2 regions of the Bradyrhizobium sp. 4 genome follow, and region 2 is predicted to be linked to the other one. Evidence: predicted binding sites of a transcription regulator. Region 2 holds the regulator's gene; the other holds the start of a gene.
What was found. The regulator PhoB, encoded in region 2, activates phosphate uptake and scavenging genes when phosphate is short. The targets are predictions, from matches to a motif close to TGTCATNNANCTGTCAT.

Region 1: the regulator PhoB is predicted to act here: its motif matches at 3,084-3,100, upstream of IVB45_RS25005 (YbhN family protein).

The regions. Positions count from the first base shown of each region.
Region 1 is NZ_CP064686.1:5,237,085-5,252,104, forward strand. It holds gene IVB45_RS24990 (EAL domain-containing protein) at 1-672, opposite strand, end outside; gene IVB45_RS24995 (MFS transporter) at 785-2,188, opposite strand; gene IVB45_RS25000 (ferritin-like domain-containing protein) at 2,348-2,854, opposite strand; gene IVB45_RS25005 (YbhN family protein) at 3,281-4,363, shown strand; gene IVB45_RS25010 (hypothetical protein) at 4,518-6,470, shown strand; gene IVB45_RS25015 (S8 family serine peptidase) at 6,842-8,584, shown strand; gene IVB45_RS25020 (hypothetical protein) at 8,703-9,710, shown strand; gene IVB45_RS25025 (MFS transporter) at 9,837-11,189, shown strand; gene IVB45_RS25030 (LysR substrate-binding domain-containing protein) at 11,312-12,217, shown strand; gene kdgD (5-dehydro-4-deoxyglucarate dehydratase) at 12,342-13,286, shown strand; gene gudD (glucarate dehydratase) at 13,311-14,654, shown strand; gene IVB45_RS25045 (aldehyde dehydrogenase family protein) at 14,674-15,020, shown strand, end outside.
Region 2 is NZ_CP064686.1:7,306,384-7,321,403, forward strand. It holds gene IVB45_RS35070 (O-succinylhomoserine sulfhydrylase) at 1-1,030, shown strand, start outside; gene IVB45_RS35075 (SGNH/GDSL hydrolase family protein) at 1,153-2,145, opposite strand; gene IVB45_RS35080 (SGNH/GDSL hydrolase family protein) at 2,158-2,955, opposite strand; gene IVB45_RS35085 (OpgC domain-containing protein) at 2,955-4,220, opposite strand; gene apaG (Co2+/Mg2+ efflux protein ApaG) at 4,401-4,805, shown strand; gene IVB45_RS35095 (Hsp33 family molecular chaperone) at 4,864-5,871, opposite strand; gene argF (ornithine carbamoyltransferase) at 6,109-7,056, opposite strand; gene IVB45_RS35105 (aspartate aminotransferase family protein) at 7,056-8,258, opposite strand; gene IVB45_RS35110 (GcrA family cell cycle regulator) at 8,714-9,226, shown strand; gene phoB (phosphate regulon transcriptional regulator PhoB) at 9,471-10,178, opposite strand; gene phoU (phosphate signaling complex protein PhoU) at 10,202-10,918, opposite strand; gene pstB (phosphate ABC transporter ATP-binding protein PstB) at 10,929-11,750, opposite strand; gene pstA (phosphate ABC transporter permease PstA) at 11,747-12,592, opposite strand; gene pstC (phosphate ABC transporter permease subunit PstC) at 12,597-13,586, opposite strand; gene pstS (phosphate ABC transporter substrate-binding protein PstS) at 13,686-14,699, opposite strand; gene IVB45_RS35145 (ATP-binding protein) at 14,843-15,020, opposite strand, start outside.

The DNA.
Region 1 (15,020 bases), 2.1 Mb from region 2:
CGCGGCACCCGCTGTGAAGAAGGACAACGAGGCCGCCGGGATCGATAACCCGCTGGTCGCGAGCGTCGGATCCGGCGTCAGAACGACGGCGCCCATTGCGGTGAAATGATGTGCGACGATGGCGACCGTCAGCAGGGTGCTCGCGGTTAGCGCATGGAACAGGTCGTCGCGCCGCGCAGCGACAAACAGCGCGAGCGCCGCAAAGACAATTCCGAACAGCACCGAGGCGGCAACCGTGCTCCCGATCCAGTCGACGCGTGCCGGCATCTCCAGCGCCGCCATGCCGGTATAATGCATCGTCGCGACCGCGGTGCCGACGATGGCGCCGCCGAGCACGATCCACGGCGCGCGCGCGGAGGATGCCGCCAGACTCAGCCCCACGAAGGTTAAGGAGATCGCGAGGATCAGCGAAAGGATCGTCACCGGGATGTTGTAGGCGCCGGCGCCGCCCGGCCCGTAGGCGAGCATCGCAATGAAATGCGTCGCCCAGATGCCGCATCCGCTGACGGCGGCATCCAGGGCGATCCAGACCAGGCGCCCGGAGCCGTGCGTCGCGCGCGCCCGGTGAAACAGGCTGATCGCCGCCGCGCTTGCGAGAAGGCACACCGCGCCGCCAAGCGCGACGAGCCGCCAGTCGTGCTCCTCGGTGAGACAGTAGAGAACTTGATACATTGCGGGCCCCTATCGACCCGCACTTGAACCGACAGAGATGGACAGTCGGTAACCGGCTACACGCCCGTTTCGGGGATGGTGAACGGAAGCTGTGTGCATTCGCTCGGATTGTTCATCCGCGCGCCGGCGCGCCGAGGCCGATCACGGCGGCGGCGAGCAGCAGCACGGCCGCCGACACGACCAGCGACAGGTGCAGGCCCATCATGAACGCGCCCTCCGAGGCCACCAGCGAGCCGAACAGCGCGACGCCGAGCACGCTCCCGGTTTGTCGCGTCGCGTTCAGCACGCCCGCAGCGATACCGGAGCGTGCCTTCTCGACGCTGCCCAACAAGGTCGAGGTCAGCGGCGGCACCAGCAGCCCAAGTCCGCTGCTGATCGCGATCATCTGCGCAAAGATCGCCCAATAGCTCGTGCCGGCTTCGATCCAGAGCAGGCCGACGCAACCGAGCGCCGAGACGCAGGCGCCGACGACGATGGTCGGGCACGGGCCGATCCGCTCGGCGAGGCGCGGCGCCAGCAGATTGACCGGCAGCACCACGCCCATCATCGGCACGAAGGCGAGACCGGTCCACCATGCCGACAGCCCGTTGATCCTCTGGAAATACAGGCTGAGCACGAAGATCAGGCCGTAGATCGCGATGTTGACGAGCAGGCCGACGAGCGAGGTCAGCGCGAACAGCCGGTGGCTGAACAGCGACAGCGGCAACATCGGCTGTGCCGCACGGCTCTCGCGCCAGACGAAGAGCACGGCGAGAATTGCGGCTGCGACGAAGGCCGCGATCACAGCTGGATGGTCCCAGCCAAGCGCGCCACCTTCGATGATCGCGCCGGCGAGCGCCCCCAGCGCACCAATTGCCGCGAGCTGGCCCGGCAGATCGATCTCGCGCGAGCGAGCCCGCGTGGTTTCGCTGGCGTATCGCCAGCTCAGCCACATGCCAATGAGTCCGACCGGCAGATTGACCAGGAAGATCGCGCGCCAGCCGACCAGCGTGATCAGCGCGCCGCCGACGAAGGGGCCGGCAGTGAGCGCGAGGCTCGCACCGGCGGCCCAGATTGCAACGGCGCGGCCGCGCTCGCGGTCGTCCGGATAGGCATGATTGAGCAGGGCAAGAGAGTTCGGCACCAGGATCGCCGCCGCCAGGCCCTGGACCAGCCGCGCCCCAATCAGCACGGTCGCATTGGGCGACAACGCGCAGGCGAGCGAGGCCACGGTGAAGATGGCGAATCCCGCCATGAAGACGCGCTTGGCGCCGATGCGGTCGCCGAGCGCGCCGGCCGTCAGGATGAATGCGGCAAACGCAATGGTGTAGGCGCTGACCACCCATTGCAGCTCGGCGACGCCGCCTCCGAGCGTCCTGCCCATTGCATCGAGCGCGGTGTTGACGATGGTGACGTCAAGCTGCACCACGCCATAACCAAGGCTCATCGCGGCAAGGGTGAGGGATGTCGCAAGGCGCGAGCCGGCATGCGGCGCGCCGGTTCCGAAGGCTTCGTATTTGACGGTGCTTACTCGCATGCTGCCATCTCGGTTGCAGCCCCATGCGAACGATACGCTTCCAACCCGCCGTCATGTTACGACAACGATCGAATGATGAATGCATGATGGATATGTGATGCGCGAGCGTCGCGCGAACGGCCGCGCGACGCTCTGTCCTGATCCAGGCCGCGCCTTGCCCTAGCTCGCCGCGCGCAGGTTCACCTTGCTCTCGGCGAGCGTGGTCAGCTTCTTGTCGGTCGCTTTCTCTTCTTCCAACGTCTTGGCGAGCACGTTGGCGCAGTCGTTGCGGCCGAGTTGCTTCGCCCAGGCGATCAGACTGCCGTAGCGGACGATCTCATAATGCTCCGCCGCCTGTGCCGCGTTGATCAGCGCGGCGTCGAGCACCGCCTTGTCGGCGACTTCGCCGGCGGTCTCGTCGGCTTCCTCGATGATGCCGTCGATCGCCGGGCAATCGACCGCCTTCACCTGCGCACCGTGCATCTTGAACACTTCCTCAAGGCGCTTCACGTGCTCTTTGGTTTCTTCGAGGTGCGTCAAAAAGCCCTGCTTCAGCTGCGGATCGGTCGCTTTATCCGCCATTTTCGGCAGAGCCTTGGTGAGCTGCTGCTCGGCGTAATAGATGTCCTGGAGCTGATGCACGAACAGGTCGTTCATGGTTTTGATGTCTTTTGTGAACAATCCCATCGGTCCGATCCTCTCGGGTTGTGGGAACACGGAGGCACCGGCTTGCAGGAGAAGCCGGTTATTCCGCCATGTTCGATTGCTGATGCGGCACTAACCAGCGCGCGGCACCGTCGTTCCAAAAAAGCCCGCATCCCTTGCGCTGGAACAATGCTGGCCGTGCAGGATCTGAGACCATGTCACGGACGGACGCGACCGATCCCACGACTCATATGCTTAACGCGCGTCCGATGTGAACCGCGTATGACAAAGTGGCTGGTCCAAGCTGGTCCAAGGCAGAACCTATCCTTGTCAAGGGCTGCACAAGTCACTGTTTTTGCCTTAAATGAGCTACATCATGCCTAGCGATCCAAGCCCACATCGGGCACTGATCGCATCCGACCAGCCAATGTCTGGCCTGGTCGGTCTTGCCCCCCGCCGGGAGGATGAATGCACGGACTGCTGACCGCGCTGAAGCGCGGCTTCAAGAGATGGATCGGCTGGCGGCGACTCGGCGTTGCGGCGAGCGTCTTCATCATTGCGTTCGCGATCACCACGCTGGTACGGACGCTCAAGGGCATCGACACCGGGGTCATCCTGACCGCGTTGACCGAGATCCCCCGCGGTAACATCGGGCTGGCGGCGATCTGCGTATGCTTCGCGTTCTGTACGCTGACCTTCTACGATTTTTTTGCACTGCGAACGATCGGCAAGAAGCACGTGCCCTATCGCATCGCAGCGCTCTCCAGCTTCACATCGTATTCGATCGGCCACAATATCGGCGCCACCGTCTTCACCGGCGGCGCGATCCGCTTCCGGATCTATTCGGATTACGGGCTGAATGCGATCGATGTCGCAAAAATCTGCTTCCTGTCGGGCCTGACCTTCTGGCTCGGTAACATCTTCGTGCTCTCGATCGGCATGGCCATCCATCCGGATGCCGCCTCCTACATGGATCAGCTGCCGTCGTCGATCAACCGGCTGATTGCGCTCGGCGGCCTCGCCTCGATCGGCGCGTATCTGGTCTGGCTGTGCATGGGCGAGAAGCGCCGCGAGCTGGGTCAGAAGGGCTGGAAGGTGGTGCTGCCGTCAGCGCCGCTGACGCTGGTGCAGATCCTGATCGGCGTCGTCGATCTCGGATTCTGCGCGCTGGCGATGTACCTTCTGGTGCCGGCCACGCCGCAGATCGACTTCCTGTCGCTCTCGGTGGTGTTCATTTTGGCGACATTGCTCGGCTTTGCCAGCCACGCCCCCGGTTCGCTCGGCGTGTTCGACGCCGCCATGCTGGTGGCGCTGCCGGAGTTCGGCCGCGAGCAGCTTCTGGCCACGCTCCTTGTCTTCCGCATTCTCTATTTCGTGATCCCGTTCGGACTGGCCATCTCCATCATGGGCACACGCGAGCTCTGGATGAATGTGGTGGAGCCCTGGCAGGAGCGCCGAAGGCTGGCGGAGGCCTGCGCGCAGGCCAACCTGCCCAAGCAGGTGGCAGCGATTGAGCGCGAGCGGTCGCTGCGGCAGGCCAGCAAGCGCTGAGCATGATGCGGAAAAGTGCGAAGCGGTTTTCCGGAAAGATCATGCTCCAACGATAGTCCGCTAGACGCCGGCCAGCAAAACCGTCAGACCGATGTTGCACGCGGAGAGCAACTCTCTTATTTCCGCCTCAACTTTGCCGTTGAAAATGCGGGCCATGATCCCTGTATCCCTTCGCCGTTTCCTCGCTGGTGCCCTGCTGCTCGCCGGGCTCCTCACCGCCCTGCCGCTGGAGCGGGCGGCCGCGCAGGACGCAGGCGCCATGCAGATCAGCTGGGAGGTGCGCAACCGCTTCCGGCTGTTCCGCGAAGAGCGCGACTTCCTGCTCCATGTCGAGAACGCACGTAACCGCAGCATCCTCGCCGCCGAGCAATCGCTGGAGCTCCAGAGCGAGGGCCGCGGCTGGGCCCGGAACATGGTCAACCGGCTCTGCATCGACCTCCAGGGCCGGGTCAACCAGCCCTGCACCCGCGACAACACGAAGGAAAACTACCTCACCCCCCTCGACCATCCCGTCACCGTGCGTCTCGCCGGCGCGGTGCCGGTCGGCGCCACCTGCGCTTGGTCGTTCGACGACGGCGACGGGCCGCAACAATCCACCTTCGACTGCGCCGAGCCGATCAATCTGCGGGTCCGCTACGGCAAGCAGACGGTCGCGACCGTCGACGTCTCCTCCGGCTCCGATCCAACCCAGCGGGTCCAGACCGAGATCCAGGTCCGCGACATCTTCGTCGCTGGCCTCGGAGACAGCATCGCCTCGGGCGAAGGCAATCCGGACCGGCCGCTGGCGCTGTCGGACGAAGGTTTTTGCTTCCGCTCCTATCTCGGCACCGCCGGCGCGCAGTATTACCGGCCGAGCCGCGCCGGCTTCAAGGGCGGCCGCGCCTGCGAAGCGCCGGATACGCTTGCCAACTGGCAGCGCTACAGCGCGCTCTGGTTCAACTCGCCCTGCCATCGATCGCTCTACAGCTACCAGGCCCGCACCGCGCTGGCGCTCGCGGTACGCTACACCCACGTCGCGGTGACGTTTCTGCCGCTCGCCTGCACTGGCGCCAGCATCAGCGACGGGCTGCTCGGCTCGCAGCGTGCCCGTGAATGCCCGCCCGGCAAGACCGGCGTCTGCAACATCAGCGTGAACGCGCAGGTCGCCGAGCTGCGCGAGGCGCTCACCGCCGCCAGGAAACGCCAGCCCGAGCGCACGCTCGACCTCGTGCTGCTCTCGGTCGGCGCCAACGACGTCTATTTCTCGGGCCTCGTCGCCGACGTTATCGTGGAGACCGCAACCGAGCGCGCGATATTCCGGCGCTCCGGCGTGATGGCGAGCGTCGATGATTCCCGCGATGCGCTGGCGCGCGAACTGCCGCAGAATTTCGTCAAGCTGCGCGAGGCGCTGAAGCCGCTGGTCGGCGGCGACCTCTCGCATGTGGTCTACGTCTCCTACGCCAACCCGGCGCTCGCCGATGGCGGCGTGCCTTGCCGCGGCGGCCGCGCCGGGTTCGACATTCATCCGTCCTTCAACGCCGATCCGCAGCGCCTCGCCCGCGTTTCGACCTTCGTCGACACCGAATTCCTGCCGCAACTGAAGGGGCTCGCCACCTGCACCCGCGGCGCGCTGTGCCGCGATCCCGAGGCCGACCGCATGACCTTCGTGGATTCGCATCAGGCGGCGTTCGCCGATCACGGCTTCTGCGCGCATTCGGGCAACGATCCCGAATTCGACCGCACCTGCTTTGCCGAGAACGGCCAGAGCTTCAATCCTGACATCGTGAGCGCGGCGAGCCAGCCGATGCTGTGCGGCCGCGGCGCCTCCGAATTCCGCGCCTATCTGCCGCGCGCGCGCTGGATCCGCGACGCCAATGACAGCTATTTCGCCGCGATGACCTATCCGCAAGGCTTGCCGGCAGCAAGCCAGCCGACTGACATCCACGACGCGACCTGGGGCGTGCTCTCCGCCGTCTATGGCGGCGCCGTGCATCCGAGCGCCGAAGGCCACGCCGCGATGGCGGACGCGGCACTGCCGGCCGCAAGCGCCGTGCTGGGGCTGGATGCGGCACCGCCGGGCGTGACACGCGGGCTGCTCGCGCCGCTGCTGCCGGCGGCGCAGCAGTAGGCACCTGCGCCAAAATGGCGCAGGCGACCTCTCCGGCCTAAATTGAATGCACGACTTCGCCAATGCACGCTAAAGTTGGGCGCAGGGGCTTGGGTCAGACCAAATGCTCGCACGCCCGCCTACGTCACACGGAGGAGGCTGCCTTGGCGAAGCGATCAGCGAGAGGTCCGGCCAAGAAGCGACCGCGAGGTCCCACGCAGCGTAGCAGATCGGCGACCCAAGCTTCGCGAGGCCGGGACCAGGAATCACCGCGTCTGTCGGAGGACACTTGGCGAAGCCTCATTTTCAGGACATTTGGTCACCAGCGCTTCACGCAAGATAGCCCCATCCTGCCGGACGTTTGGCTGGCCTACGCCAAGGCCGACAAGGGGGTGCGCGTCGACATCATCCTAACTCCCAAGACGGGACACGCGCCCGGTGCCATTGCGCAGTCGCTTGAGCAGCGATTGCTGCGCTATCACAGGAACTCCGGCAGAACGACCAGCACGCTCAAAAGCGAGACGATGATCGCGTACAGCAGGTCCTCGGTTGTAGCCAAGCTGACATTTGCAGAGCTGATGCGCGTCGTCATTCCCATGACGAACTGGTGGCGTGACCTTCCCATGCAATTGCGTTCTTTCCAGGAGGTCGAAGAGCGGCTGTCGCAACTGGAAACGCAGCGAACGAAGTTCAAGACCGTCGTCAATACCAGCCAACAATGGGATTACTTCCGCTTCATTGTCTTGGCTGGGTTCATCGACAGTTGGCGCGAGCGTCCCGATCCCGAAGACCTGGCCGAAGTTCTGCAAACCGACGCCAATAATTTTCGGGATATCAGGAGCATCACGGAAGGATTTCTGAGCCAATTCCGCCGGTTCAAGCAAATTCCCGGCGACGAGGACGGAAAGCTGATTTGGAGCATATCACTCAATCGCCGCACGACTGTGTCGCTGTTTCAGTCCCGGCAAGCCGTGAAGGCGGACGCGGCACACAACTTGTTCAAGATCAATACGAAGGGGATCGCCTGGGCCGTCATCGACTGCGGCATCGACGCCACCCATGTTGCTTTTCTTGACCGCGCTAGGAGCAAGTATTCAGAGCCCGGAGAGGGCATTCTGCCCGAGCACTCGAGGATCAAGAAAACATATGACTTCACATACTTGCGAACGTTGCTCGCGCTTCAAAGTGGCCGCTTCAAGACCTCGGGCGGGCGACAAGTCGTCGTCACCCAACAGCAACAGCAGGAGCTTGTGGATCTTACGCGCCGGGTCAACCTTGGCCGGGAAGTTGATTGGGACATGTTGCTGCCACTGATTACGGTCCCTTACGACAGGTACGAGCCACCCTCGCAAGAGCACGGCACACACGTTGCCGGCATTCTGGCGGGAAACTGGCCCGAGCAGGACAATGACGATAACGGCCCTCTCTTCGGAATCTGCCCCGACCTTACCCTTTACGATTTTCGTGTCTTTGACCAGAACGGTGAGGCGGAAGAGTTCGTGATCATGGCGGCGCTGCAGGTCGTTGCGCATCTCAATCGTTTTCGCGCAAATCCGGTCATCCATGGCGTCAACCTAAGCCTCTCTATACGGCACGAGGTCATGAGTTACGCCTGTGGACGTACTCCGATCTGCGACGAATGCTCCAGACTTGTCGGCGACGGGGTGGTGGTGGTCGCGGCGGCCGGGAATCAGGGATTCAACCAGCATCCCGAAACAGGCGGCGGCGACTTTGGAAGCTACCGCGTCGCGAGCATCACGGATCCGGGGAATGCAGACGCCGTGATTACGGTAGGTTCAACTCATCGCAGCGAGCCCCACACATACGGCGTGAGCTACTTCTCGAGTAGAGGGCCGACCGGAGACGGACGGCGCAAGCCGGATCTGGTCGCTCCTGGAGAGAAGATCACGGCTCCCATACCGAATCTCGGTTCAAAGCGCATGGATGGGACAAGCATGGCAGCGCCGCATGTGAGCGGCGCAGCGGCATTGCTGATGGCGCGCCACCGCGAGCTGATCGGCAGGCCAACCATGATCAAGCAAATCCTCTGCAAGACGGCCACTGATCTCGGCCGCGAAGCTAGCTTCCAGGGGGCAGGCATGCTCGACGTGCTACGCGCGCTGCAATCCGTCTAGGAGCCGTCATGATTCGATTTGAGGCCTTGAATGCAAAGCACGGCGATGCCCTGCTTATTCAATACTCCTGGAAGAACAGGAAGCGTCTCTGGATCATCGACGGCGGGCCGAAGGGAGTTTGGAAACAGACATTGAACCGCGATTGGAAGAGTTGCGAGGCGACGATTCCGAACTGGCGGTCGATCTTGCCATGCTGAGCCATGTCGACGAAGACCACGTCACGGGAATCTTGCAGATGACCAAAGGGCTCGCCGAACAGGAGGACGGTGCCGCGGACTTTCTCGAAATCAAGCGATTTTGGCACAACAGCTTCCGTGACATCGTCGGCAGTTCCGCCAGCTTGCAGGCAGGCATGACGTCTCTCGCCGGCACGCAAGCGAAGGCTCAGGTGGCGATGGCCAGTGCCGATCCCCAACTCAATATAGGCAACGGCTCGCTCGACCAGCGCGCGGTTGCCGTTCTTGCCAGCATCGGCCAGGGCCGTGAGCTGCGGGACTATCTGACTAAACTTCAGCTCAGCGGAAACGAGCCGTTCGGTGGCACCTTATCCTCGAAGAGCGGGAGCAAAGTCGTGGACGGCGCCAAGGTCACGCTCGTCGGACCGATTAAATCGCGGCTGGACGCATTTCGACAAAAATGGAAGAGCGAATCCGGCAACGCCGCAGCGCTCGCTGCGTTGTTCCGCGACGATCTTGACGAGTCCCCAACAAACCTGTCGAGCCTCGTGATGCTGGTCGAAATCGCCAAACGTAAGATCTTGCTGACCGGCGACGCGCGCGGGGACGAGATCGTCGATGGCTTCAAGGACGCAGGTCTAGATCTGCCTTCGAAGCTCGACATCTTGAAGATGCCGCACCATGGTAGCGACCGCAACATCACCGAGAAGTTCCTCAGGTCGTTTCCCGCAAAGCACTACGTGATATCGGCTGACGGCAAGTACGGGAACCCGGATAGCGATACGATAGAGAACATCGTGAGTGTCCGAGGCGACGGCGACTATACGCTGCACTTCACAAATGATGTGAAGGGCCTCAAGACGCAACTGACGAAGTTGCAGAAAACGCGGTCATTCGAGTTCGAAATCCGCGCAAAGAGCGCTCCATCCCTCGTTATAGAACTCGGATGACGTCGACTCCCGTTCCATCAATCCAAAATCGGCATCGATCGATACTGCCTTGAACTTGGACACTTTGCCGCGCGCACCTCTAGGAGTCGCAGTGGGGAAACGTTTCGAGTTCTAAGGAGGCGCGCAATGAGCGCAGTGATGTCCGCAGCGGACGTGAGAAGGTCTCGCGTCAGGCTGTTCATCGTGACCATGTTGTTCCTGGTCACGACCGTCAATTATGCCGACCGCGCCACGCTGTCGATCGCGGGCCCCGCGCTCTCCAAGGAGCTGCATCTCGATCCGGTCGCGATGGGCTACATCTTCTCGGCGTTCGGATGGTCCTATGTGATCGCACAGGTGCCGGGCGGCTGGCTGCTCGACCGCTACGGCTCCCGCCTCGTCTATGCGTTCAGCATCATCGTCTGGTCGCTGTTCACGACGCTGCAGGGCTGGGTCGGATTCTTCAGCGCCGGCACCGCGATCGTCGTGCTGTTCGGCTTGCGCTTCCTTGTCGGTATCGCCGAAGCGCCCTCGTTCCCCGCCAATGCTCGCATCGTCGCGGCCTGGTTTCCGAGCAACGAGCGCGGGACCGCGTCGGCGTTCTTCAATTCCGGGCAGTATTTCGCCACCGTGATCTTCGCGCCGCTGATGGGTTGGATCGCACACGGCTACGGCTGGCGCTACGTGTTCTTCGTGATGGGTGCGCTCGGAATCATCATGGGGATGGTCTGGATCAAGACCGTCTACGGGCCGAAAGAGCACCCCGGCGTCAACGAGGCCGAATTCGACTACATCAAGGCAGGTGGTGCGCTGGTCGACCTCGACGCTCCCAAAGACGACCTGAAGCATGAACGCGCGGCCGCTTCCGGTCCGGGATGGGACCATATCCGCCAGCTGCTCTCCAACCGCATGATGCTCGGCGTCTATCTCGGCCAGTACTGCATCAACACGCTGACCTATTTCTTCCTGACCTGGTTCCCGGTCTATCTCGTCAAGGAGCGCGGCCTCTCGATCCTGCAAGCCGGCTTCGTCGCGACGCTGCCGGCGCTGTGCGGCTTCATCGGCGGCGTGCTCGGCGGCGTCATCTCCGACGCGATCCTGCGCAAGACCGGCTCGTTGACGATGGCGCGCAAGATCCCGATCGTCGGCGGCATGCTGCTGTCGATGTCGATCATCGCCTGCAACTATGTCGACGGCCAGGCGCTGGTGGTCGGCTTCATGGCGCTCGCCTTCTTCGGCAAGGGCATCGGCGCGCTCGGCTGGGCTGTCGTCTCCGACACCTCGCCGAAGGAAGCCGGCGGCGTCTCGGGCGGCCTGTTCAACACCTTCGGCAATCTCTCCTCGATCAGCACTCCGATCGTGATCGGCTACATCCTGGCCGCGACCGGCTCCTTCAACGGAGCGCTGATATTCGTCGGCGCCAATGCGCTGGTGGCCGCATTCGCCTATCTCGTGGTCGTCGGCAAGATCGAGCGCGTGGTGCTCAAACGTTCCTCCTGAGGGCTCCCATGGGAGCTTGACCAGGCAACTTAACGGCGGCTTCACGGCCGCCGTCTTTGTTTTGGGAGTAATCGATGCTAGAAGCGCCGGGGAAACGCCTTATCCATCTAAGGCATGTATCGATGTTCGACCTCAACCAGCTCCGCTGTTTCGTCACGGTGGCAGAGGAATTGCATTTCGGCCGCGCCGCCGCGCGGCTGAACATGACCCAGCCGCCGCTGTCCCGGCAGATCCAGGTGCTCGAGCACATCATCGATGCGCCGCTGCTGGAGCGTACCAGCCGCTCGGTGCGCCTGACGCCGGCCGGGCGCAGCTTCCTGCCGGAAGCGCGGCGCATCCTGAAGCTTGCGGAAAGCGCCTCGCAGGTCGCCCGCCGTATCGCGCTCGGCAAGTCCGGCTCGCTGAAGATCGGCTTCACCGCGGCCGCCGCCTACGGCTTCCTCCCCGAGCTCGTCGCCGCCTGCCGCGCCAAGCTGCCCGAGGTGGACTTCTCACTGAAGGAGATGGTGTCGGGCGACCAGTTCGAGGCGCTGACCTCGGGCCAGATCGATGCCGGCCTGCTCAGGCCCCCGATCGCGCGCCCCGAAATCGCCAGCCGCCGCGTCGTCGCCGAGCCCTTGCTCGCCGCGATCCCGAAAAAGCATCCGCTGGCGAATGCCGAGACCATCACAATCAAGGATTTCGACAACCAGCCTTTCGTGATGTATTCGCCCTATGAGAGCCGCTACTTCCACGACGTACTGGTGGCGCTGTTCACCCGCGCCGACATCCTGCCGCGCTATGTCCAGCACCTGAGCCAGATCCACTCGATCCTCGCCATGGTGCGCGCCGGCCTCGGCCTTGCCATCGTGCCCGCGGCGGCGGCGAGCTTGAAGATCGCGGACGTCCGCCTGCGGCCGCTGAAGCTGCGCACCCGCGTCCCCGTCGAACTGTTCATGGTCTGGCGCCGCGAAGACGAGAACCCGCTGCTGTCGGCCCTCGTCAAGATCGCGAGCGAATTGTCCTCCGCGGAGGTGATGGAAGATTGATGCTGAATTCGCATCGGTCGATATAGGCTTTGGCTTGGACCCGCATCGAACGGTCTCCTAAACCACGGCGCATGGACGCGCAGCCTTGGCGTCCTCCACAACATGAGACCAGGGAGCAGCGCCCATGAGCAAGATGACCCCGCAGGAAATGGCCCAGAAGATCGGATCCGGCCTGCTGTCTTTCCCCGTCACGCCGTTCAAGGCGGACTACTCCTTCGACGAGACGACCTACCGCGCCAACATGGACTGGCTCTGCGGCTATGACGTCGCAGGCCTGTTCGCCGCCGGCGGCACCGGCGAGTTCTTCTCGCTGACGGCGGCCGAGGTTCCGCAGGTGGTCAAGATCGCCGTGGACGAGACCAAGGGCCGCGTCCCCGTGCTCGCCGGCACCGGCTACGGCACCGCCACCGCGCGCGAGATCGCGATCGGCGCGGAGAAGGCCGGCGCCGACGGCTTGTTGCTGCTGCCGCCCTATCTCACCCATGCGGAGCAGGATGGCCTTGCTGCCCACGTGGAAGCGATATGCGCCTCCGTGAAGATCGGCGTCATCGTCTACAATCGCGACAACGCCATCCTCCAGCCCGATACGCTCGCCCGCCTCGCCGAACGCTGCCCCAACCTCGTCGGCTACAAGGACGGCATCGGCGACATCGAGCTGATGACCCGGGTCTACACCAAGCTCGGCGACCGCCTGACCTATATCGGCGGCCTGCCGACCGCGGAGACCTTCGCGCTGCCCTATCTCGACATGGGCGTGACCACCTACTCCTCGGCGGTGTTCAACTTCGTTCCGGAATTCGCCACCAACTTCTATGCCGCCGTGCGCAAGCGCGATCACGCGACGATCCACGCCGGCTTGAAGGACTTCATCCTGCCGCTGATCGCGATCCGCAACCGCAAGAAGGGCTATGCGGTCTCGATCATCAAGGCCGGCATGAAGGTGATCGGCCGTGATTCCGGCCCGGTCCGCCCGCCGCTGACCGACCTCACCGAGCAGGAGATCGCGGAAGTCACGGAGCTGGTGAAGAATCTGCCCGCCATCCGATCGTCACAACAGGCTGCAGAATAACGAACGACACAGGGAGGAGCCTGCATGGCCAAGACCGAGATCACTGGCGCACCGGTCGTCACCGCGATGCAGGTGATCCCGGTCGCAGGCCGTGACAGCATGCTCCTCAATCTGAGCGGCGCGCATGCGCCGTTCTTCACCCGCAACATCGTCATCCTCACCGACAATGCCGGTCACACCGGCGTCGGCGAGGTGCCTGGCGGGCAGAAGATCTGGCAGACGCTGCAGGACGCCCGTGATCTCGTGATCGGCAAGACCGTCGGCGCGATGAACAACATCCTCGCCGATATCAGGACCGCATTCGCCGATCGCGATGCCGGCGGCCGCGGCAAGCAGACTTTCGATCTCCGCGTCATGATCCACGCCGTCACTGCCGTGGAGTCGGCGCTGCTCGATCTGCTCGGTCAGCATCTCAACCTGCCCGTCGCAGCCCTGCTCGGCGAGGGCCAGCAGCGCAACAGCGTCGAGACTCTCGGCTATCTCTTCTTCGTCGGCGACATCAGTAAAACCAAGTTCGACTATGTCAGCGGCGAGACCGGCAAGGCCGAATGGTTCAACCTCCGCCATCAGGAGGCGATGACGCCGGAAACCGTGGTGCGGCTCGCGGAAGCCACCCACGACCATTACGGCTTCGCCGATTTCAAGCTCAAGGGCGGCGTGCTGCGCGGCGAGCAGGAGATCGAGGCCGTCACCGCGATCGCCAAGCGCTTTCCGAATGCGCGCGTGACCCTGGATCCGAACGGCGCATGGTCGCTCGACGAGGCTGTCGGCCTCTGCAAGGACATGCACGGCATCCTTGCCTATGCCGAGGACCCCTGCGGCGCCGAAGGTGGCTTCTCCGGCCGTGAGATCATGGCCGAGTTCCGCCGTGCGACCGGCCTGCCGACCGCGACCAACATGATCGCGACCGACTGGCGGCAATTGTCCCATGCGCTGCGCCTCGGCGCGGTGGACATTCCGCTGGCCGATCCCCATTTCTGGACCATGCAAGGCTCGGTGCGCGTGGCCCAGACCTGCCGCGACAACGGCTTGACCTGGGGTTCGCACTCCAACAACCATTTCGACATCTCGCTCGCCATGTTCACCCATGTCGGTGCCGCCGCCCCCGGCAAGGTCACCGCGATCGACACGCACTGGATCTGGCAGGACGGCCAGGCCCTGACCAAGGAGCCACTCCAGATCAAGTGCGGCAAGATCGCCGTGCCTGAGAGGCCGGGCCTGGGTATCGAAATCGACAGGGCCGCCATCGACGCCGCGCATGACCTCTACAAGCAGCATGGACTCGGCGCCCGCGATGACGCTATTGCCATGCAGGACCTGATCCCCGGCTGGACCTTCGACGACAAGCGTCCCTGCCTCGTGCGTTAGAAAATTCGGAGGAAGAGATATGACTGCGATCCTGAAGAACTTCATCGGCGGCGAATGGGTCGATGGCGCCGCCGTCACCAAGAACATCAACCCCTCCAACACCAACGACGTCGTCGGCGAATACGCCAAGGCCGACAAGGCGCAGACCGAGAAGGCCATCGCAGCCGCCAAGGCCGCCTTCCCCGCCTGGGCGCAGTCGACGCCGCAGGCGCGCTACGACGCGCTGAACAAGATTTCGCTCGAGATCATCGCCCGCAAGGAAGAACTCGGCCGCCTGCTCGCCCGCGAGGAAGGCAAGACGCTGCCGGAAGGTATCGGCGAGGTCGCGCGCGCCGGCCAGATCTTCGCATTCTTCGCCGGCGAGGC
Region 2 (15,020 bases):
CCCCGGCTTCATCTATTCACGCTACTCCAATCCGACCATCTCGATGTTCGAGCGGCGCATGATCGAGCTCGAAGGCGCCGAAGCGGCACGTTCGGCGGCGACCGGCATGGCCGCGGTGACGACCGCGATCCTGGCGCCGCTCAAGGCCGGCGATCACGTCGTGGCCTCGCGCGCGCTGTTCGGCTCGTGTCTCTACGTCGTGCAGGATTTGCTGCCGCGCTACGGCATCGAGACCACGCTGGTCGACGGCCTCGATCTCGACCAGTGGCAGCGCGCCATGAAGCCGAACACCAAGACGTTTTTCCTGGAGAGCCCGACCAACCCGACGCTGGATGTACTCGACATTCCCGGCATCGCAGAGATCGCGCACAGCGGCGGCGCGCGGCTCGTCGTCGACAACGTGTTCGCCACTCCGATCTGGCAGAGCCCGCTCGCGCTCGGCGCCGACGTGGTGGTCTATTCCGCGACCAAGCACATCGATGGCCAGGGCCGCTGTCTCGGCGGCATCATCCTGTCCTCGGAAGCGTTCATCGCCGAGCACATCCACAATTTCATGCGCCAGACCGGCCCGTCGATCTCGCCGTTCAACGCCTGGGTTCTGCTCAAGGGCCTGGAGACGCTCGCCGTGCGCGTGCGCGCGCAGACCGAGACGGCGGCGCGCATCGCAGACGTGCTGGCGAGCCATCCGAAGATTTCACGGCTGGTGTTTCCCGGCCGCGCCGATCATCCGCAGGCCGCATTGGTGAAGAAGCAGATGCGCGGCGGCTCGACGCTGGTCGGCCTCGAGGTCAAGGGCGGCAAGCAGGCGGCATTCCGCGTGCTCAACGAGCTCAAGCTCGCCAAGATCTCGAACAACCTCGGCGACGCCAAGAGCCTCGTCACGCATCCGGCAACGACGACGCATCAGCGCCTCAAGCCGGAGGACCGCGCCGCGCTCGGCATCAGCGAGGGCTTCATCCGCTTCTCGGCGGGGCTTGAGCATGCGGACGATCTGATCGAGGATCTGACCGCGGCGCTGGAGAAGGCGTAGCCACGCATCGACATCGTGGGGTGGTCAAAGCGAAGCGTGCCCACCATTCACGATGGCAGCGCCGATGGATGGTGGGCACGGCGCGCGAAGAGCGCGCCTTCGCCCACCCTACGCACCGATGCTCACATCGGCCGATAGGTCCGCACGTCCGCGGGCACGTTGACGCCGAGCTTGATCTGGCCGACAGAGCGGATGATGTCGTCGCCGAGGAGCTGGGCGAAGCAGGCGTAGCCCCAATCGTTCATGTGCAGGCCGTCGGCGATCACGAAGCTCTCGACCGGAATCGACTGCTTCTCGTGCCAGTCGCGCATCACCTCGAAGCGCGGGAAGATGCCGACATGACGAAGCTCGGCGACCTTGCCGAGCAACTTCACCATCTTGCCGGCGCTGTCCGCGCGCTGGTTGACGGCGGGCGAATATTGCGGATCGACCAGCACGACGTCGGTGCCGCCGGCAGCCTGGATGCGGCTGATGCCGTCCTCGACCAGTTTGGCGGTATCGCCGGGATCGAGATTGCGCAGCACGGCATTGGTGCCGACCTGCCAGATCACCAGATCCGGATGCACGTCGATCACCTCTTTCTGGAGGCGCTTCATCATCTCGGGTGCGTCCTCGCCGCCGACGCCGGCATTGACGACGGTGATGTCGGCAGTCGGATAGTGCCGGTGCAGCTGCGCGGCAAGGCGATTGGGATAGTTGAACTCCGGCGAGCTCGCGCCGAATCCCGCGGTCGACGACGAGCCGAATGCGACGATGACCACGGGCTGGCCGGCGACGAGCTTGCCCGCGACATGCGGCAGCGAGCCCATTGCCTTCGCGCCGCCCTTCGGCGACAGGCAGGGGACGCGGCTGAAGACGTCGCCGGCGGATTTCGCGACCTGCTTCACCTTGTCGATGGCGCGCGCCGTGATGCCGCGCTGGTCGGGGGACGTCGCTGCGACGGTGGTCTGGGACGGTGAAGCGGGAGCCGGATCAGCCGATTGCTGCGGGGCCGGTGTTGCCTGCGCGGCCTGCGTCTGCGCGCGCGACTGCGAGGCCGGACTCAGCAACAGCAGCACCGCTGCTGCGGGCACAGCCAGCCATGCCGTCAGGCAAAAAGGGCGGAGAGAACTCATTAACGCTAGACCTCAATTTTGCTGCTGGGCCGGCTCCAGATGGGCAGCGTCGATCACGAACTGTGCCAACGCCCGGCCAAGGCAATCATGGACCTGTTTCGCCAGCTCAGGCCCGCGCGACGGGCTGAACAGGTCGAACTGCCCCTGGTCATTCCACTGCCGCATGATCGCGAAACGATCGAACAGCGGAATATCGTGCTCCTGCGCCACCACCCGCATATTGTCGAGGTATGGCGGCACCGAGATCATGGTTTCGGTACGCGGACTGTACTGCAGATTCATCAAGACGACGTCAGCCCCTGCCTTTTGCAACGCAACAACCCCTTCGGTCACCGCGCCACGAAAATCGTCGGGATCAATGGCTCGGATAGCATCCACGGTCCCGGTCTGCCAGATGACCAAAGTAGGCGCTTTTGCTTCCATCAGCTTAACGAAGCTGGCGGCCGCCTCCTCAGCCGTTTTCTTGCTCTGTATTTCTACGGAGACGTGCACAGTCTCGGTCGGCGGCAGCTTGTCCTTCAGGATGGCCTGCATCCGCGCCGGATAAGAAGCGTCCTCGGAGGCCGGAATCGTGGTCGAGCGGCTGCCGATGACCAGGATTTCGAGCGGCTTGCCGGCCTTGATGGCATCGGCGACCTTGGGAAGCTGGCTTTCGCTGGTGAGCAGATAGGACGGCAATTCGCAGGCTGCGGGCGCGGCTGAAGCAGCAGGTGCCGCCGAAGCAGCAGGCGCAGCATCGTCCGCGCGCGCCGGAGGCGCGGCGAGACCACCGCACAGCAGGATCAGGCTCAGGAAAACCTTCGCCTTCATCAGCCCCCTCCCGCCATATCGGCGCTGCCGACGGCGCTTTTGGTTTTCGAACCGCTCTTGTCAGCCACCCGCTTGTACCACGAAATCAGCCAGGCCATGGCCCACATGATCAGGATTCCGGAGAGACTAATTAGCGCATGCATCACCGGGCCGCCCGAGACTTCGGCCAGGATGAAATGGCCGGCAAAGGCTAGGAAGACGCCAAGACAGAATATCTCCAGGGAATGCGAGCCGCACAGGATCAGCGGCCGCAGCCAGGGCGATTTCAGGCCCGGCCAGTCCCGGGGCAGGATGCGCACGGTGAGCGCGGCCAGCGCCAGGAAATGCGTGAAGCGCAGCACGTCGAGGTCGGCCTTGTCGATCGGATACATCCACTGCTCGAGCCGCTTCGGCATGAAGTGGGAGAGCTGCGGCACATACCAGGTCAGCGTCACGTAGAATGCCGCGACCAGATAGGCGATCGCGATCCACATCGTCACCCGCGAAGCGAGAATGTGCGACATCCGTCGCGCACCCCCGAGCGCGCACCATGCCCCGAACACGAACAGCAATTGCCAGGCGAAGGGATTGAAGGCCCAGAAGCCGTTTGGATAGGCCGACAGATAGAGATCGTATTCCCAGGTCACCGCGTAGAGCGCGACCGAGAGGCCGAGCGTCACGTCGGGGCGCCATTTCATCAGCCACAGGATCAAGGGCAGCGCCAGCATCAGCACGATGTAGAGCGGCAGCACGTCCATGTTGACCGGACGGAAGCGCAGCAGCAGCGCCTGCACGATCGTGACGTCGGGCTGCTTGAGGAAATCCATGATGCCCATCTCTTCGGTGTAGAGCGGGTTCTCGAACCTGGTCGCGACGTAGGAGATTTCGGCAAGGAAGATCGTGAACAGGAAGACGTGGGCGACATAGATCTGCCAGACGCGCCGCAGGATGCGCGCGGTGGCGACGACGATGCCGGACTCCAGCATCGCCCGACCATAGACGAAGGCGGCGGTATAGCCGGAGATGAAGATGAAGATCTCGGTGGCGTCGCTGAAGCCGTAATTGCGGATCGTGAACCAGGTCAGAAGGCTCGGCGGCAAATGGTCGATGAAGATCAGCCACAGTGCCAGGCCGCGGAACAGGTCGAGCCGGAGCTCGCGCTCGCCGATGGCGGGCAGCGAAATGGCCGGCGATGCCGCGCGCGGCTTCGCACCCGCGGATTTGACCTCCACAGGTTTGGCGGTTCCCGCGATCGTCGATCCCGTCACTTGGTCGGCAATGGTCATCGGGGGCTAAAAACCCTTCCGCAAATCGCGACGTGGCAAGGAGTGTACCGGTCCGGCCGTCATCTCGCAAAGCGCCCGCATCACATGCAAAGACACTTGGACGTGTACTTCCCTGCGAATTCTGGCGGGACGATGTCGCCAGAACCGCCTCCGGCGTTTGGTTCCCGAGCAGATTTCGGTATGATGGCAATCATGTACCGCGCCGTGACCCGCCAGATCGAAGTGACCGTCGAGCCGAACTTTGTTCCGGAGCAGTCGTCGGCCGACCGCTCCCGCTATTTCTGGTCCTACACCATCGTCATCACCAATTCCGGCGACGAGACCGTGCAGCTCAAGACGCGGCACTGGATCATCACCGACGCCACCGGCCGGCAGCAGGAGGTGAAGGGCGAGGGCGTCGTCGGCGAGCAGCCGACGCTCGCCCCCGGCGAACGCTTCGAATACACCTCCGGCGTGCCGCTGACGACCGCCTCGGGCTTCATGACCGGCCGCTACCAGATGGTCAGCGCAACCGGCGAACGCTTCGAGATCGACGTGCCGACGTTCTCGCTGGACAGCCCGGACAACAAGCGGGTGTTGAATTAGGGTCTGAGATGGTCGGCACGCTTCGCTTTACCCGCCCTTACGGCACTACAGCACCGCGCTACGCGTCCTCGACGCCCGCCTCGTCCGGTGTGAACTCGTACACCGAGCTGCAGAACTCGCAGGTCACGACGACCTTGTCGTCCTTGACCATCGCGGCACGATCGTCGGACGAAAAGCTCTTCAGCATCGATGCCACCGCGTCGCGCGAGCAGGAGCATTGCGCCTTCAAGGGCAGCGGATTGAACACGCGCACGCCGCGTTCGTGGAACAGACGGTAGAGCAGCCGCTCGCCGGACAGCTCCGGATCGATCAGCTCGACATCTTCGACGGTCTCGATCAGCGAGCGCGCCTCGACCCAAGCATCGTCTTCAGCGACGGCATGCACCTCGACGCCTTCGGGCGCATCGCCGGGATGCAGATCGGCCTGCCGCGCGCGCTCGGGCGCCTTCGGCAGGAACTGCATCAGCATGCCGCCGGCGCGCCAGCGATGCTTGCCGCCGTCGTTCGAGCGCCATTCCTCGCCGACGGCGAGGCGCACGCGGGTCGGGATCTGCTCGGAGCGCAGGAAATATTCGTGAGCGGCGTCTTCCAGGCTGCCGCCGTCGAGCGCGACCAGGCCCTGGTAGCGGCTCATGTCGGGGCCCTGGTCGATGGTCATGGCTAGATGACCGTGCCCCAGCAGCGCGCCGGAATCCTTTGCATCGCCGAGGCGCGCGGCGTCGTAGCGCGCATAGGCGCGCAGACGATCCGGCGCCTGATAGTCCACGACCAGAAACGACACCGGACCGTCGGTCTGGGCCTGGAGGATGAAGCGGCCCTCGAACTTCAGCGCCGAGCCGAGCAGCGTGGTCAGCACGATGGCCTCGCCGAGCAGCTTGCCGACCGGCGCCGGGTAATCGTGCTTGGTCAGGATCTCGTCGAGCGCCGGACCAAGCCGCACCAGCCGACCGCGCACATCGAGCGCGTCGACCTCGTAGGGCAGCACGGCGTCATCAATCGGAACCGCGGATGGCGCGCGAACCGGGCCTTCGGGCCCGGTTTTCATGTCAGGGGATTGGGAAACCATGGCGCTTTATCTGGGGTCGGAAGGCGGAATTGGAAGGGGTTCGGAGCAGCTCATCTGGACACTGGTTTGATCATGATACGGCAAATTCGGTGTCGTCCCGGCGAAGGCCGGGACCCATAACCACGAATATTGGTTTGGCGAAAACTCGTTGCCTCCGCCGATCTGCCACAAGAGAGATTCCGCGGTATGGGTCCCGGCCTTCGCCGGGACGACGGAAAGTTAGCTCGCCGCGTCGATCTACTTCACTGCGTCGAAGCACCAGGCCAGAATGCCCTTCTGCGCGTGCAGGCGGTTTTCGGCCTCGTCGAACACGACGGATTGCGGACCGTCGATTACCTCGTCGGTGACCTCCTCGCCGCGATGGGCGGGCAGGCAGTGCATGAACAGCGCATCCGGCTTGGCCAGCGACATCAGCTGGGCATTGACCTGATAGGGCTTGAGCACGTTGTGGCGGTGCTCGCCTTCTTTGTCGCCCATCGACACCCAGGTGTCGGTCACGACACAATCGGCGCCGCGCACGGCGGCTTCGGCATCGGTGCCGAGCATGATCGGCGCGCCGGTTGCCTTGATGAAGTCGCGCATGGCTTTTTTCGGGGCGAGCTCCGGAGGTGTCGCGACATTGAGCTGGAACTTGAAGCGCTCGGCGGCGTGCGCCCAGGACGCCAGCACGTTGTTGTCGTCTCCGGTCCAGGCCACCGTCTTGCCCTCGATCGGGCCGCGATGTTCCTCGTAGGTCATGAGGTCGGCCATCACCTGGCAGGGATGCGAGCGCCGCGTCAGGCCGTTGATGACGGGCACGGTGGCGTTCGCCGCAAGCTCCAGAAGGGCGTCGTGATTGAGGATGCGGATCATGATCGCGTCGACATAGCGCGACAGCACCCGCGCGGTGTCGGCGATGGTCTCGCCGCGGCCGAGCTGCATCTCGGCACCGGTGAGCATGATGGGCTCGCCGCCGAGCTGGCGCATGGCAACATCGAAAGACACCCGCGTCCGCGTCGAGGGGCGCTCGAAGATCATCGCCAGCGTCTTGCCTTCGAGCGGCCTGACCGGCTGATGCGCCTTCTGCTTCGCCTTCATCGCGGTGGACGCGGCGAGCATGAGCTTGAGCTCCGACAGCGGCAGCTCGTTGATATCGAGGAAGTGCTTCGGTGTTTTCTTGGGTGTTTTGTCGGGCGACTTGCTCATCAGCTTGCCGCCCGCTTGTTGCCGGACAACGCCGTGCAGGCGCGCTCGAGCCGCCCGACGCTGTCCTCGATCTCGGCTTCGGTGACGATCAAAGGCGGCAGGAAACGCACGACATTGTCGCCGGCCCCGACGGTGAGCAGCTTTTCTGCGCGCAAGGCTGCAACGAGATCGCCCGAAGGCACCACGGCCTTGATGCCGATCAGGAGGCCCTCGCCGCGCACTTCGCTGACGACATCAGAGTGGCGGTCGATCACGGAGGCGAGCTTCTGCTTGAGCAGCAGCGACATCCTCTGCACGTGATCGAAGAAGCCGGGCTTGAGCATGACGTCGAGCACGGCATTCGCAGCCGAGATCGCGAGCGGATTGCCGCCGAAGGTCGAGCCGTGCGAGCCCGGCGTCATGCCGGATGCCGCTTCCGCGGTCGCAAGGCAGGCGCCGATCGGGAAACCGCCGCCGAGCGCCTTGGCCAGCGACATCACGTCGGGTTCGACGCCAAGGCGGCGGTACGCGAACAGATCGCCGGTGCGGCCCATGCCGGTTTGCACCTCGTCGAAGGCGAGCAACAGACCCTTCTCGTCGCAGAGCTGGCGCAACGCCCTCAGGAAGGCGGGCGTTGCCGAACGCACACCGCCCTCGCCCTGGATCGGCTCGATCAGGATGCCGGCGGTCTGCGGACCGATCGCCTTTTTCACCGCGTCGAGACCGCCATGCGCAACCTGGTCGAAGCCCTCCATCGGGGGGCCGAAACCTTCGAGATATTTTGCCGAACCCGTCGCGGCAAGTGTCGCCAGCGTGCGGCCATGGAAGGCGCCTTCGAAGGTGATCATGCGATAACGGTCGGGATGGCCCTTCGCGGCGTGATAACGGCGCACGACCTTGATCACGCATTCCAGCGCTTCGGCGCCGGAATTGCAGAAGAACACAAAATCCGCAAAACTTTCATTGCACAGGCGCGCGGCGAGCTTTTCGCCGTCCGGGCTCTGGAACAGGTTCGACATGTGCCAGAGCTTCGTGGCCTGCTCCTGCAACGCCGCGACCAGCGCCGGATGGGCATGGCCGAGCGCATTCACCGCCACCCCGGAGGTGAAATCCAGATAGCGCTCGCCACTGGTCGCGATCAGCCAGCAGCCTTCGCCACGCTCGAAACCGAGGTCGGACCTGGCGAAAACGGGGAGCAAATGCGGCGCTGCGCTGTTAGTCATGACGGTCACTTGAATGTTGCGGACGGTGTGAGCGTGCATTGCGCAACGCACCATCGACCGGCCCGGAAAACGAAACGTGCCGCCTCTTGAGGGCGGCACGTGCGACTATCTTAGGCCTGGTGAAACGGGTGTCAATGCCGCCCGGAAAGCCTCGCGAAACGCTGAATCCGTAGTCTTGCGGTGCCGATTTTGCGGGATTTAGCCACGGAACATGTGGAAGCGAGTCGGCGGACTCTTGCGCGGGAGTCACGCCATATTGTAGCGTTTGGATTGTCAGATACGACATCTCGTGCAGTGGTTCTGATCTTTAAGTCCTTATGTACCGGCGTAAACGTTCGGGCGTTCAAGACGCGCCCGGCGAGCCTTAAGGGATTCTGGCGGCACGGGTTTTTGAAGGCTTAGGCATTCGCTGCGAGGCCCCAGGATGGCGGGCGCGCAGCGAGGGAAAGGGTGCAATGACGGTTTTGACCTGGTCCGATGATCGCGTCGAGCAGCTGAAAAAGCTCTGGGAGGCCGGACTTTCGGCCAGCCAGATCGCGGCGGAGCTCGGCAATGTGACCCGCAATGCCGTGATCGGCAAAGTGCACAGGCTCGGCCTTTCGGGCCGCGCCAAGAGCCCTTCATCGGCAGCGCCGCGGCCGCGCAAGGCGCGCCCCGCGCAGCACATGATGCGGGTGAGCCGCCCGATCTCGCGCGGCAACACCGCGCTGGCGCAGGCCTTCGAGGTCGAGGCTGAGCCGGATCCGGTCACCTATGACAACGTGGTGCCGATGAGCCAGCGGCTGTCGCTGCTGGAATTGAACGAGGCGACCTGCCACTGGCCGGTCGGCGATCCCTCGAGCCCGGACTTCTTCTTCTGCGGTGGACGGGCGCTGTCCGGCCTGCCCTATTGCGCCCAGCACTCGCGCGTCGCGTACCAGCCGGCGTCGGATCGGCGCCGCGCACCGGTGAAGCCGGGCCCGCGGTAATTACGGCAAGTCGTCGCGCGAAGAAGGTTCAATTTCCGTGTCGTCCCGGCCTAGTGCGCAATTGCGCACGGGGGCCGGGACCCATACTCGGAGCGCGCGGTTGTTGCGCGAAAGAGGTCACTCCGAGTCTTCGCCAAACCACGTTCGGTGGTTATGGGTCGCGGATCAGCGCTCGCTTCGCTCGCTTGTCCGGGACGACGTCGAAGAATTCGGGGACAGCTTGCCAAGAAACAAAGCTGCAACCCTACACCTGCTCCGCCTTCGCAAACCGATCATCCAGCGCGTAACCGGCCCCGCGGACGGTGCGGATCGGGTCCTGCTCGCGGCCGAGATTGAGCAGCTTGCGCAGGCGGCCGATATGCACGTCGACGGTGCGCTCGTCGATATAGATGTCGCGGCCCCAGACGCTGTCGAGCAGTTGCTCGCGCGAGAACACCCGTCCCGGGTGCTCCAGGAAGAACTCCAGCAGGCGATATTCGGTCGGACCGAGATCGATCGGCCGGCCCGAGCGCGCCACGCGGCGCTTGTCGCGGTCGAGTTCGATGTCGCCAAAAGCAAGGACGGTGGCGAGCCGCTCGGGGCTTGCGCGCCGCAGCAGGCCTTTCACGCGCGCCAGCAGCTCCGGCACCGAGAACGGCTTGACGATGTAATCGTCGGCGCCGGTCGCAAGACCCCGCACCCGCTCGCTCTCCTCGCCGCGCGCGGTGAGCATGATGATCGGGAGCTGCTTGGTCTCGGGACGGGTGCGAAGCCGCCGGCATAATTCGATGCCTGACAGGCCCGGCAGCATCCAGTCGAGCACGATCAGATCGGGGATGTGCTCCTTGAGGCGGGTGTCGGCGTCGTCGCCGCGCATCACCGTCTCGACGTCATAGCCGTCGCCTTCGAGGTTGTAGCGGAGAAGCTCGGTCAGGGCTTCCTCGTCCTCAACCACCATAATGCGTGCGCCCATCGGGTCGTCGCTCCCTTAAGTCTTCAGGTGTTCGGTACCGTGTTGGCGAAGGTCGTCATGTCGCCCTTCGGTCGCTTGTCGGTGATCGCCTGACCCTCGATCATGTAGAACACGGTCTCGGCGATGTTGGTGGCGTGGTCGCCGATCCGCTCGATGTTCTTGGCGCAGAACATCAGGTGAATACAGAACGAGATGTTGCGCGGATCCTCCATCATGTAGGTGAGGAGCTCGCGGAACAGCGAGGTGCAGATGGCGTCGACTTCCTCGTCACCCTTCCACACCGCCATCGCCGCCGGCAAATCATGCGCGGCATAAGCGTCCAGCACCGACTTGACCTGCTGCTGCACGAGGTCGGTCATGTGCTCGAGGCCGCGGAACAGCTTGAGCGGATGGAAGTCCGTCTCCAGCGCCGCGACGCGCTTGCCCATGTTCTTGGCGAGGTCGCCGATGCGCTCGAGATCGGTCGCGACGCGCATGGCGCCGACGATCTCGCGCAGATCGACCGCCATTGGCTGGCGCCGGGCGATGGTGAGCACCGCGCGTTCCTCGATGCGCTTCTGCAGCGCGTCGAGCTCGGTGTCGATGGCGACGACGCGCTGGCCGAGCGGGACGTCGCGGCGGATCAATGCGTCGACGGACTCTACGATCATGCGTTCGGCGATGCCACCCATCTCGGCGACCAGGCGAGTGAGTTCCTGGAGGTCGGTGTCGAAGGCCTTTGCGGTATGTTCAGAACCCATGTCGCGTCTCCTAGCCGAACCGGCCGGTGATGTAATCCTGCGTGCGCCGGTCGGACGGCGACGTGAAGATCTTGCTGGTGTCGTCGAACTCGATCAACTCGCCGAGATACATGAAGGCGGTCTTGTCGGAGACGCGCGCCGCCTGCTGCATGTTGTGGGTGACGATCGCGATCGTGTAATCCTCGGACAGCTCCTGGATCAGCTCCTCGACCTTGGCGGTCGAGATCGGGTCGAGCGCCGAACAGGGTTCGTCGAACAGGATCACCTCGGGCCGCACCGCGACGGTGCGGGCGATGCAGAGGCGCTGCTGCTGGCCGCCGGAGAGCGACAGGCCGGAGGCGTTGAGCTTGTCCTTGACCTCGTTCCACAGCGCGCCGCCGCGCAGCGCCTTCTCGACGCGCCCGTCCATTTCGGACTTCGATATCTTCTCATAAAGACGGATGCCGAACGCGATGTTCTCGTAGATCGTCATCGGGAACGGCGTGGGTTTCTGGAACACCATGCCGACGCGGGCGCGCAGCAGATTGAGGTCCAGCTTGCCGTCGAGGATGTTGGTCTGGTCGAGCATGAGCTGACCGGTGGCGCGCTGACCGGGATAGAGGTCGTACATCCGGTTGAAGATGCGCAGCAGGGTCGACTTGCCGCAGCCTGACGGACCGATGAACGCCGTGACACGGTTGGCGCCGAGCGTCAGGTTGATGTTCTTCAGCGCATGGTGCTCGCCGTAATAGAAGTTCAGGTTGCGCACGGTCACCTTGGGGGGCGCCTCCGGCAGCACTGCCGCGTGCGGCAGTCCACCTGACGCGCTCATCGATACGGAAAGATCACTCATTTTGCGGTCCTCTCGGCGCCAAGGATGCGCGCGAAAATATTAAGGGCAAGAACGGTCAGGGTGATGAGCAGCGCGCCGCTCCAGGCCAGCTGCTTCCAATAGGCATAGGGGCTCTGCACGAAGTTGTTGATGGTCACCGGCAGGTTCGCCATCGTTTTGTTTAGGCCGAGGCTGAAGAACTGGTTGGACAGCGCGGTGAACAGCAGCGGCGCGGTTTCACCGGCGACGCGAGCGGTCGCGAGCAGCACGCCCGTGATGAGACCCGAACGGGCAGCGCGATAAGCGATCCGCTTGATCACCAGCGAACGCGGCAGGCCGAGCGCCGAGGCCGCCTCGCGCAACGCGTTCGGCACCAGCAGCAGCATGTCCTCGGTCGTGCGCAGCACCACCGGGATCACGATGACCGCGAGCGCGAGCGAGCCTGCGATCGCGGAGAAGCCGCGCATCGGCACCACCACCGCGCCGTAGATGAACAGGCCGATGATGATCGAGGGTGCCGAGAGCAGGATGTCGTTGATGAAGCGGATCACCGAGGTCAGCCGGTCATTGCGGCCGTATTCGGCGAGATAGGTGCCGGCGAACATGCCGAGCGGCGCGCCGATGCCGACGCCGATCACGGTCATGATCAGCGAGCCGACGATGGCGTTGAGCAGGCCGCCCTCGTTCGATCCCGGTGGCGGCGTGTTCTCGGTGAACAGCTGGACATTGAGTCCCGCCAGTCCGTTGTAGAGCAGCGTGATCAGGATCAGCGCGAGCCAGGTCACACCGAAGGCGGTTGCGGCGATGCAGAGCCCGCGGACGACGATATCCTTGCGGCGGCGGCGTGAGTAGATCGGGTTCATGGCGCTAGTTCCCCGCCTTCTTTTCCAGCCGCATCAGCATCAGCCGCGCCGCCGCGAGCACGAAGAAGGTCAGCACGAACAGCAGGAGGCCGAGCAGGATCAGGCCGGACTGGTGCAGGCCGTCGCTCTCGGCGAACTCGGATGCGATCGCCGCCGAGATCGTGGTGCCCGGCGCGAAGATCGACGACGAGATCCGGAACGAGTTGCCGATAATGAAGGTCACCGCCATGGTCTCGCCGAGCGCGCGGCCCAGCGCCAGCATGACGCCGCCGATGACGCCGACGCGGGTGTAGGGGATCACCACGCTGCGGACGACTTCCCAGGTGGTGCAGCCGACGCCGTAGGCGGCTTCCTTCAGCACCGGAGGCACCGTCTTGAACACGTCGACCGAAATCGAGGTGATGAAGGGCAGCACCATGATGGCGAGGATCAGCGCGGCATTGAACAGGCTGAGATAGGACGGGGGACCTGCGAAGATCGCGCCCAGCACGGGCACGCCATCGAAGATCTTGATCATGAAGGGCTGGAACGTGTTGGCGAGGAACGGGCCGAGCACGAAGAAGCCCCACATGCCGTAGATGATCGAGGGGATGCCGGCGAGCAGCTCGATCGCCATGCCGATCGGGCGGCGCAGCCATTGCGGGCAGAGTTCGGTGAGGAAGATCGCAATGCCGAGACCCACGGGAATGGCGATCAGCATCGCGATGAAGGAGGTGACGAGCGTGCCGTACATCGGCCCGAGCGCGCCGAGCACGGGCGGATCGGCGGACGGCGCCCAGCGCTGCGTCCACAGGAACGAGACCCCGAATTCCTTCATCGCCGGGAAGGCGCCGACGATCAGCGAAAGGATAATGCCGCCGAGGATCAGAAGCACCGAGATCGCGGAGAGCCGCGTGATCCAGTAGAAGGTGACGTCCCCGAGCTTGAACGCGCTCAAGGCCTTGGCGCGATCATACGGTCCGGCATCGTCGATTACATCGCTCTGAACGGCCATCTCTGCCACGCCGATCCCCTGTACCAAATAGCATACGTTTTTTTGTTGGTCCGCGCCCCGGATGCGGCGCAGCGCATCCGGGGCGCGAGCGTCGCGAGCCTAGCTCTTGATGTCGGCAGCCCAGGTCTTCTCGATCAGCTGAACGACCGGATCCGGCATCGGGATGTAGTCGAGCTCTTCAGCCGCCTTGCCGCCGCTCTTGAAGGCCCAGCGGAAGAACTTGATGGCTTCCTGCGAGGCCGCCTTGTCGGTGGCGTCCTTGTGCATGAGGATGAAGGTCGCCGCCGTGATCGGCCAGGACTTCTCGCCGGGCTGGTCGGTCAGGATGACGTAGTAGCCGGGAGCCTTGGCCCAGTCGGCGTTGGCGGCGGCCGCCTGGAACGCTTCGACGGTGGGCTGCACCGGCTTGCCGGCCTTGTTGACGAGACCGGTGTAGGTCAGCTTGTTCTGCTTGGCATAGGCGTACTCGACATAGCCGATCGAGTTCTTGGTCTGGCTGATGTTGCCGGACACGCCTTCGTTGCCCTTGGCGCCGACGCCAACCGGCCACTCGACGGCGGTACCCTCACCGACCTTGCTCTTCCAGTCCGCGCTGGCCTTGGCGAGGTAGTTGGTGAAGTTGAAGGTGGTGCCCGAACCGTCCGAACGGCGGACCACGGTGATGGCCTCCGAGGGCAGCTTCACGTTCGGGTTCAGCTTCTTGATCGCGGCGTCGTCCCACTTGGTGATCTTGCCGAGATAGATGCTGGCCAGCGTCTCGCCGTCGAACACCATCTCACCGGGCTTCACGCCCTCGATGTTGACCACGGGAACGATGGCACCCATCACCATCGGCCACTGGACGAGGCCGTCCTTCTCGAGCTGCTCGGCCTTGAGCGGCGCGTCGCTCGCGCCGAAGGTAACGGTCTTGGCCTGGATCTGCTTGATGCCGCCGCCGGAGCCGATCGACTGGTAGTTCAGACCGTTGCCGGTCTCCTTCTTGTAGGCATCGGCCCATTTGGAATAGATCGGGAACGGGAACGTCGCACCGGCACCGGTGATGTCGGCAGCAAAGGCCGCCGTCGTCGATGCGGCGACCATGCCAGCAGCGACGAGTGTTTTGAGGAAATTCATGCTGGTCTCCATACAGGGGAGCGAAGCGCCATCCGCGCCCGATCGCGCTCCCCGTGCCGCCCCTTTAGGAGCGGACAGCTGAGCTTTTACGAAGGTTTGGTGACAGTCGGATGACAGTGTTAAGCAGCTGAAATCGCTGGAATTTAGCTCAGAGCCGCAGGCTTGCCCTGGGGGAAACAGGCAGCGAAAGTGGCGCCCTGCTTGGGCACGCTTTCGATCAAAAGCCGGCCGCGATGGCGGTTAAGAATATGTTTCACCAGCGATAATCCGAGGCCGGTGCCGCCCTGCGAGCGGCTGTCGCCGACATCGACCCGGTAGAAC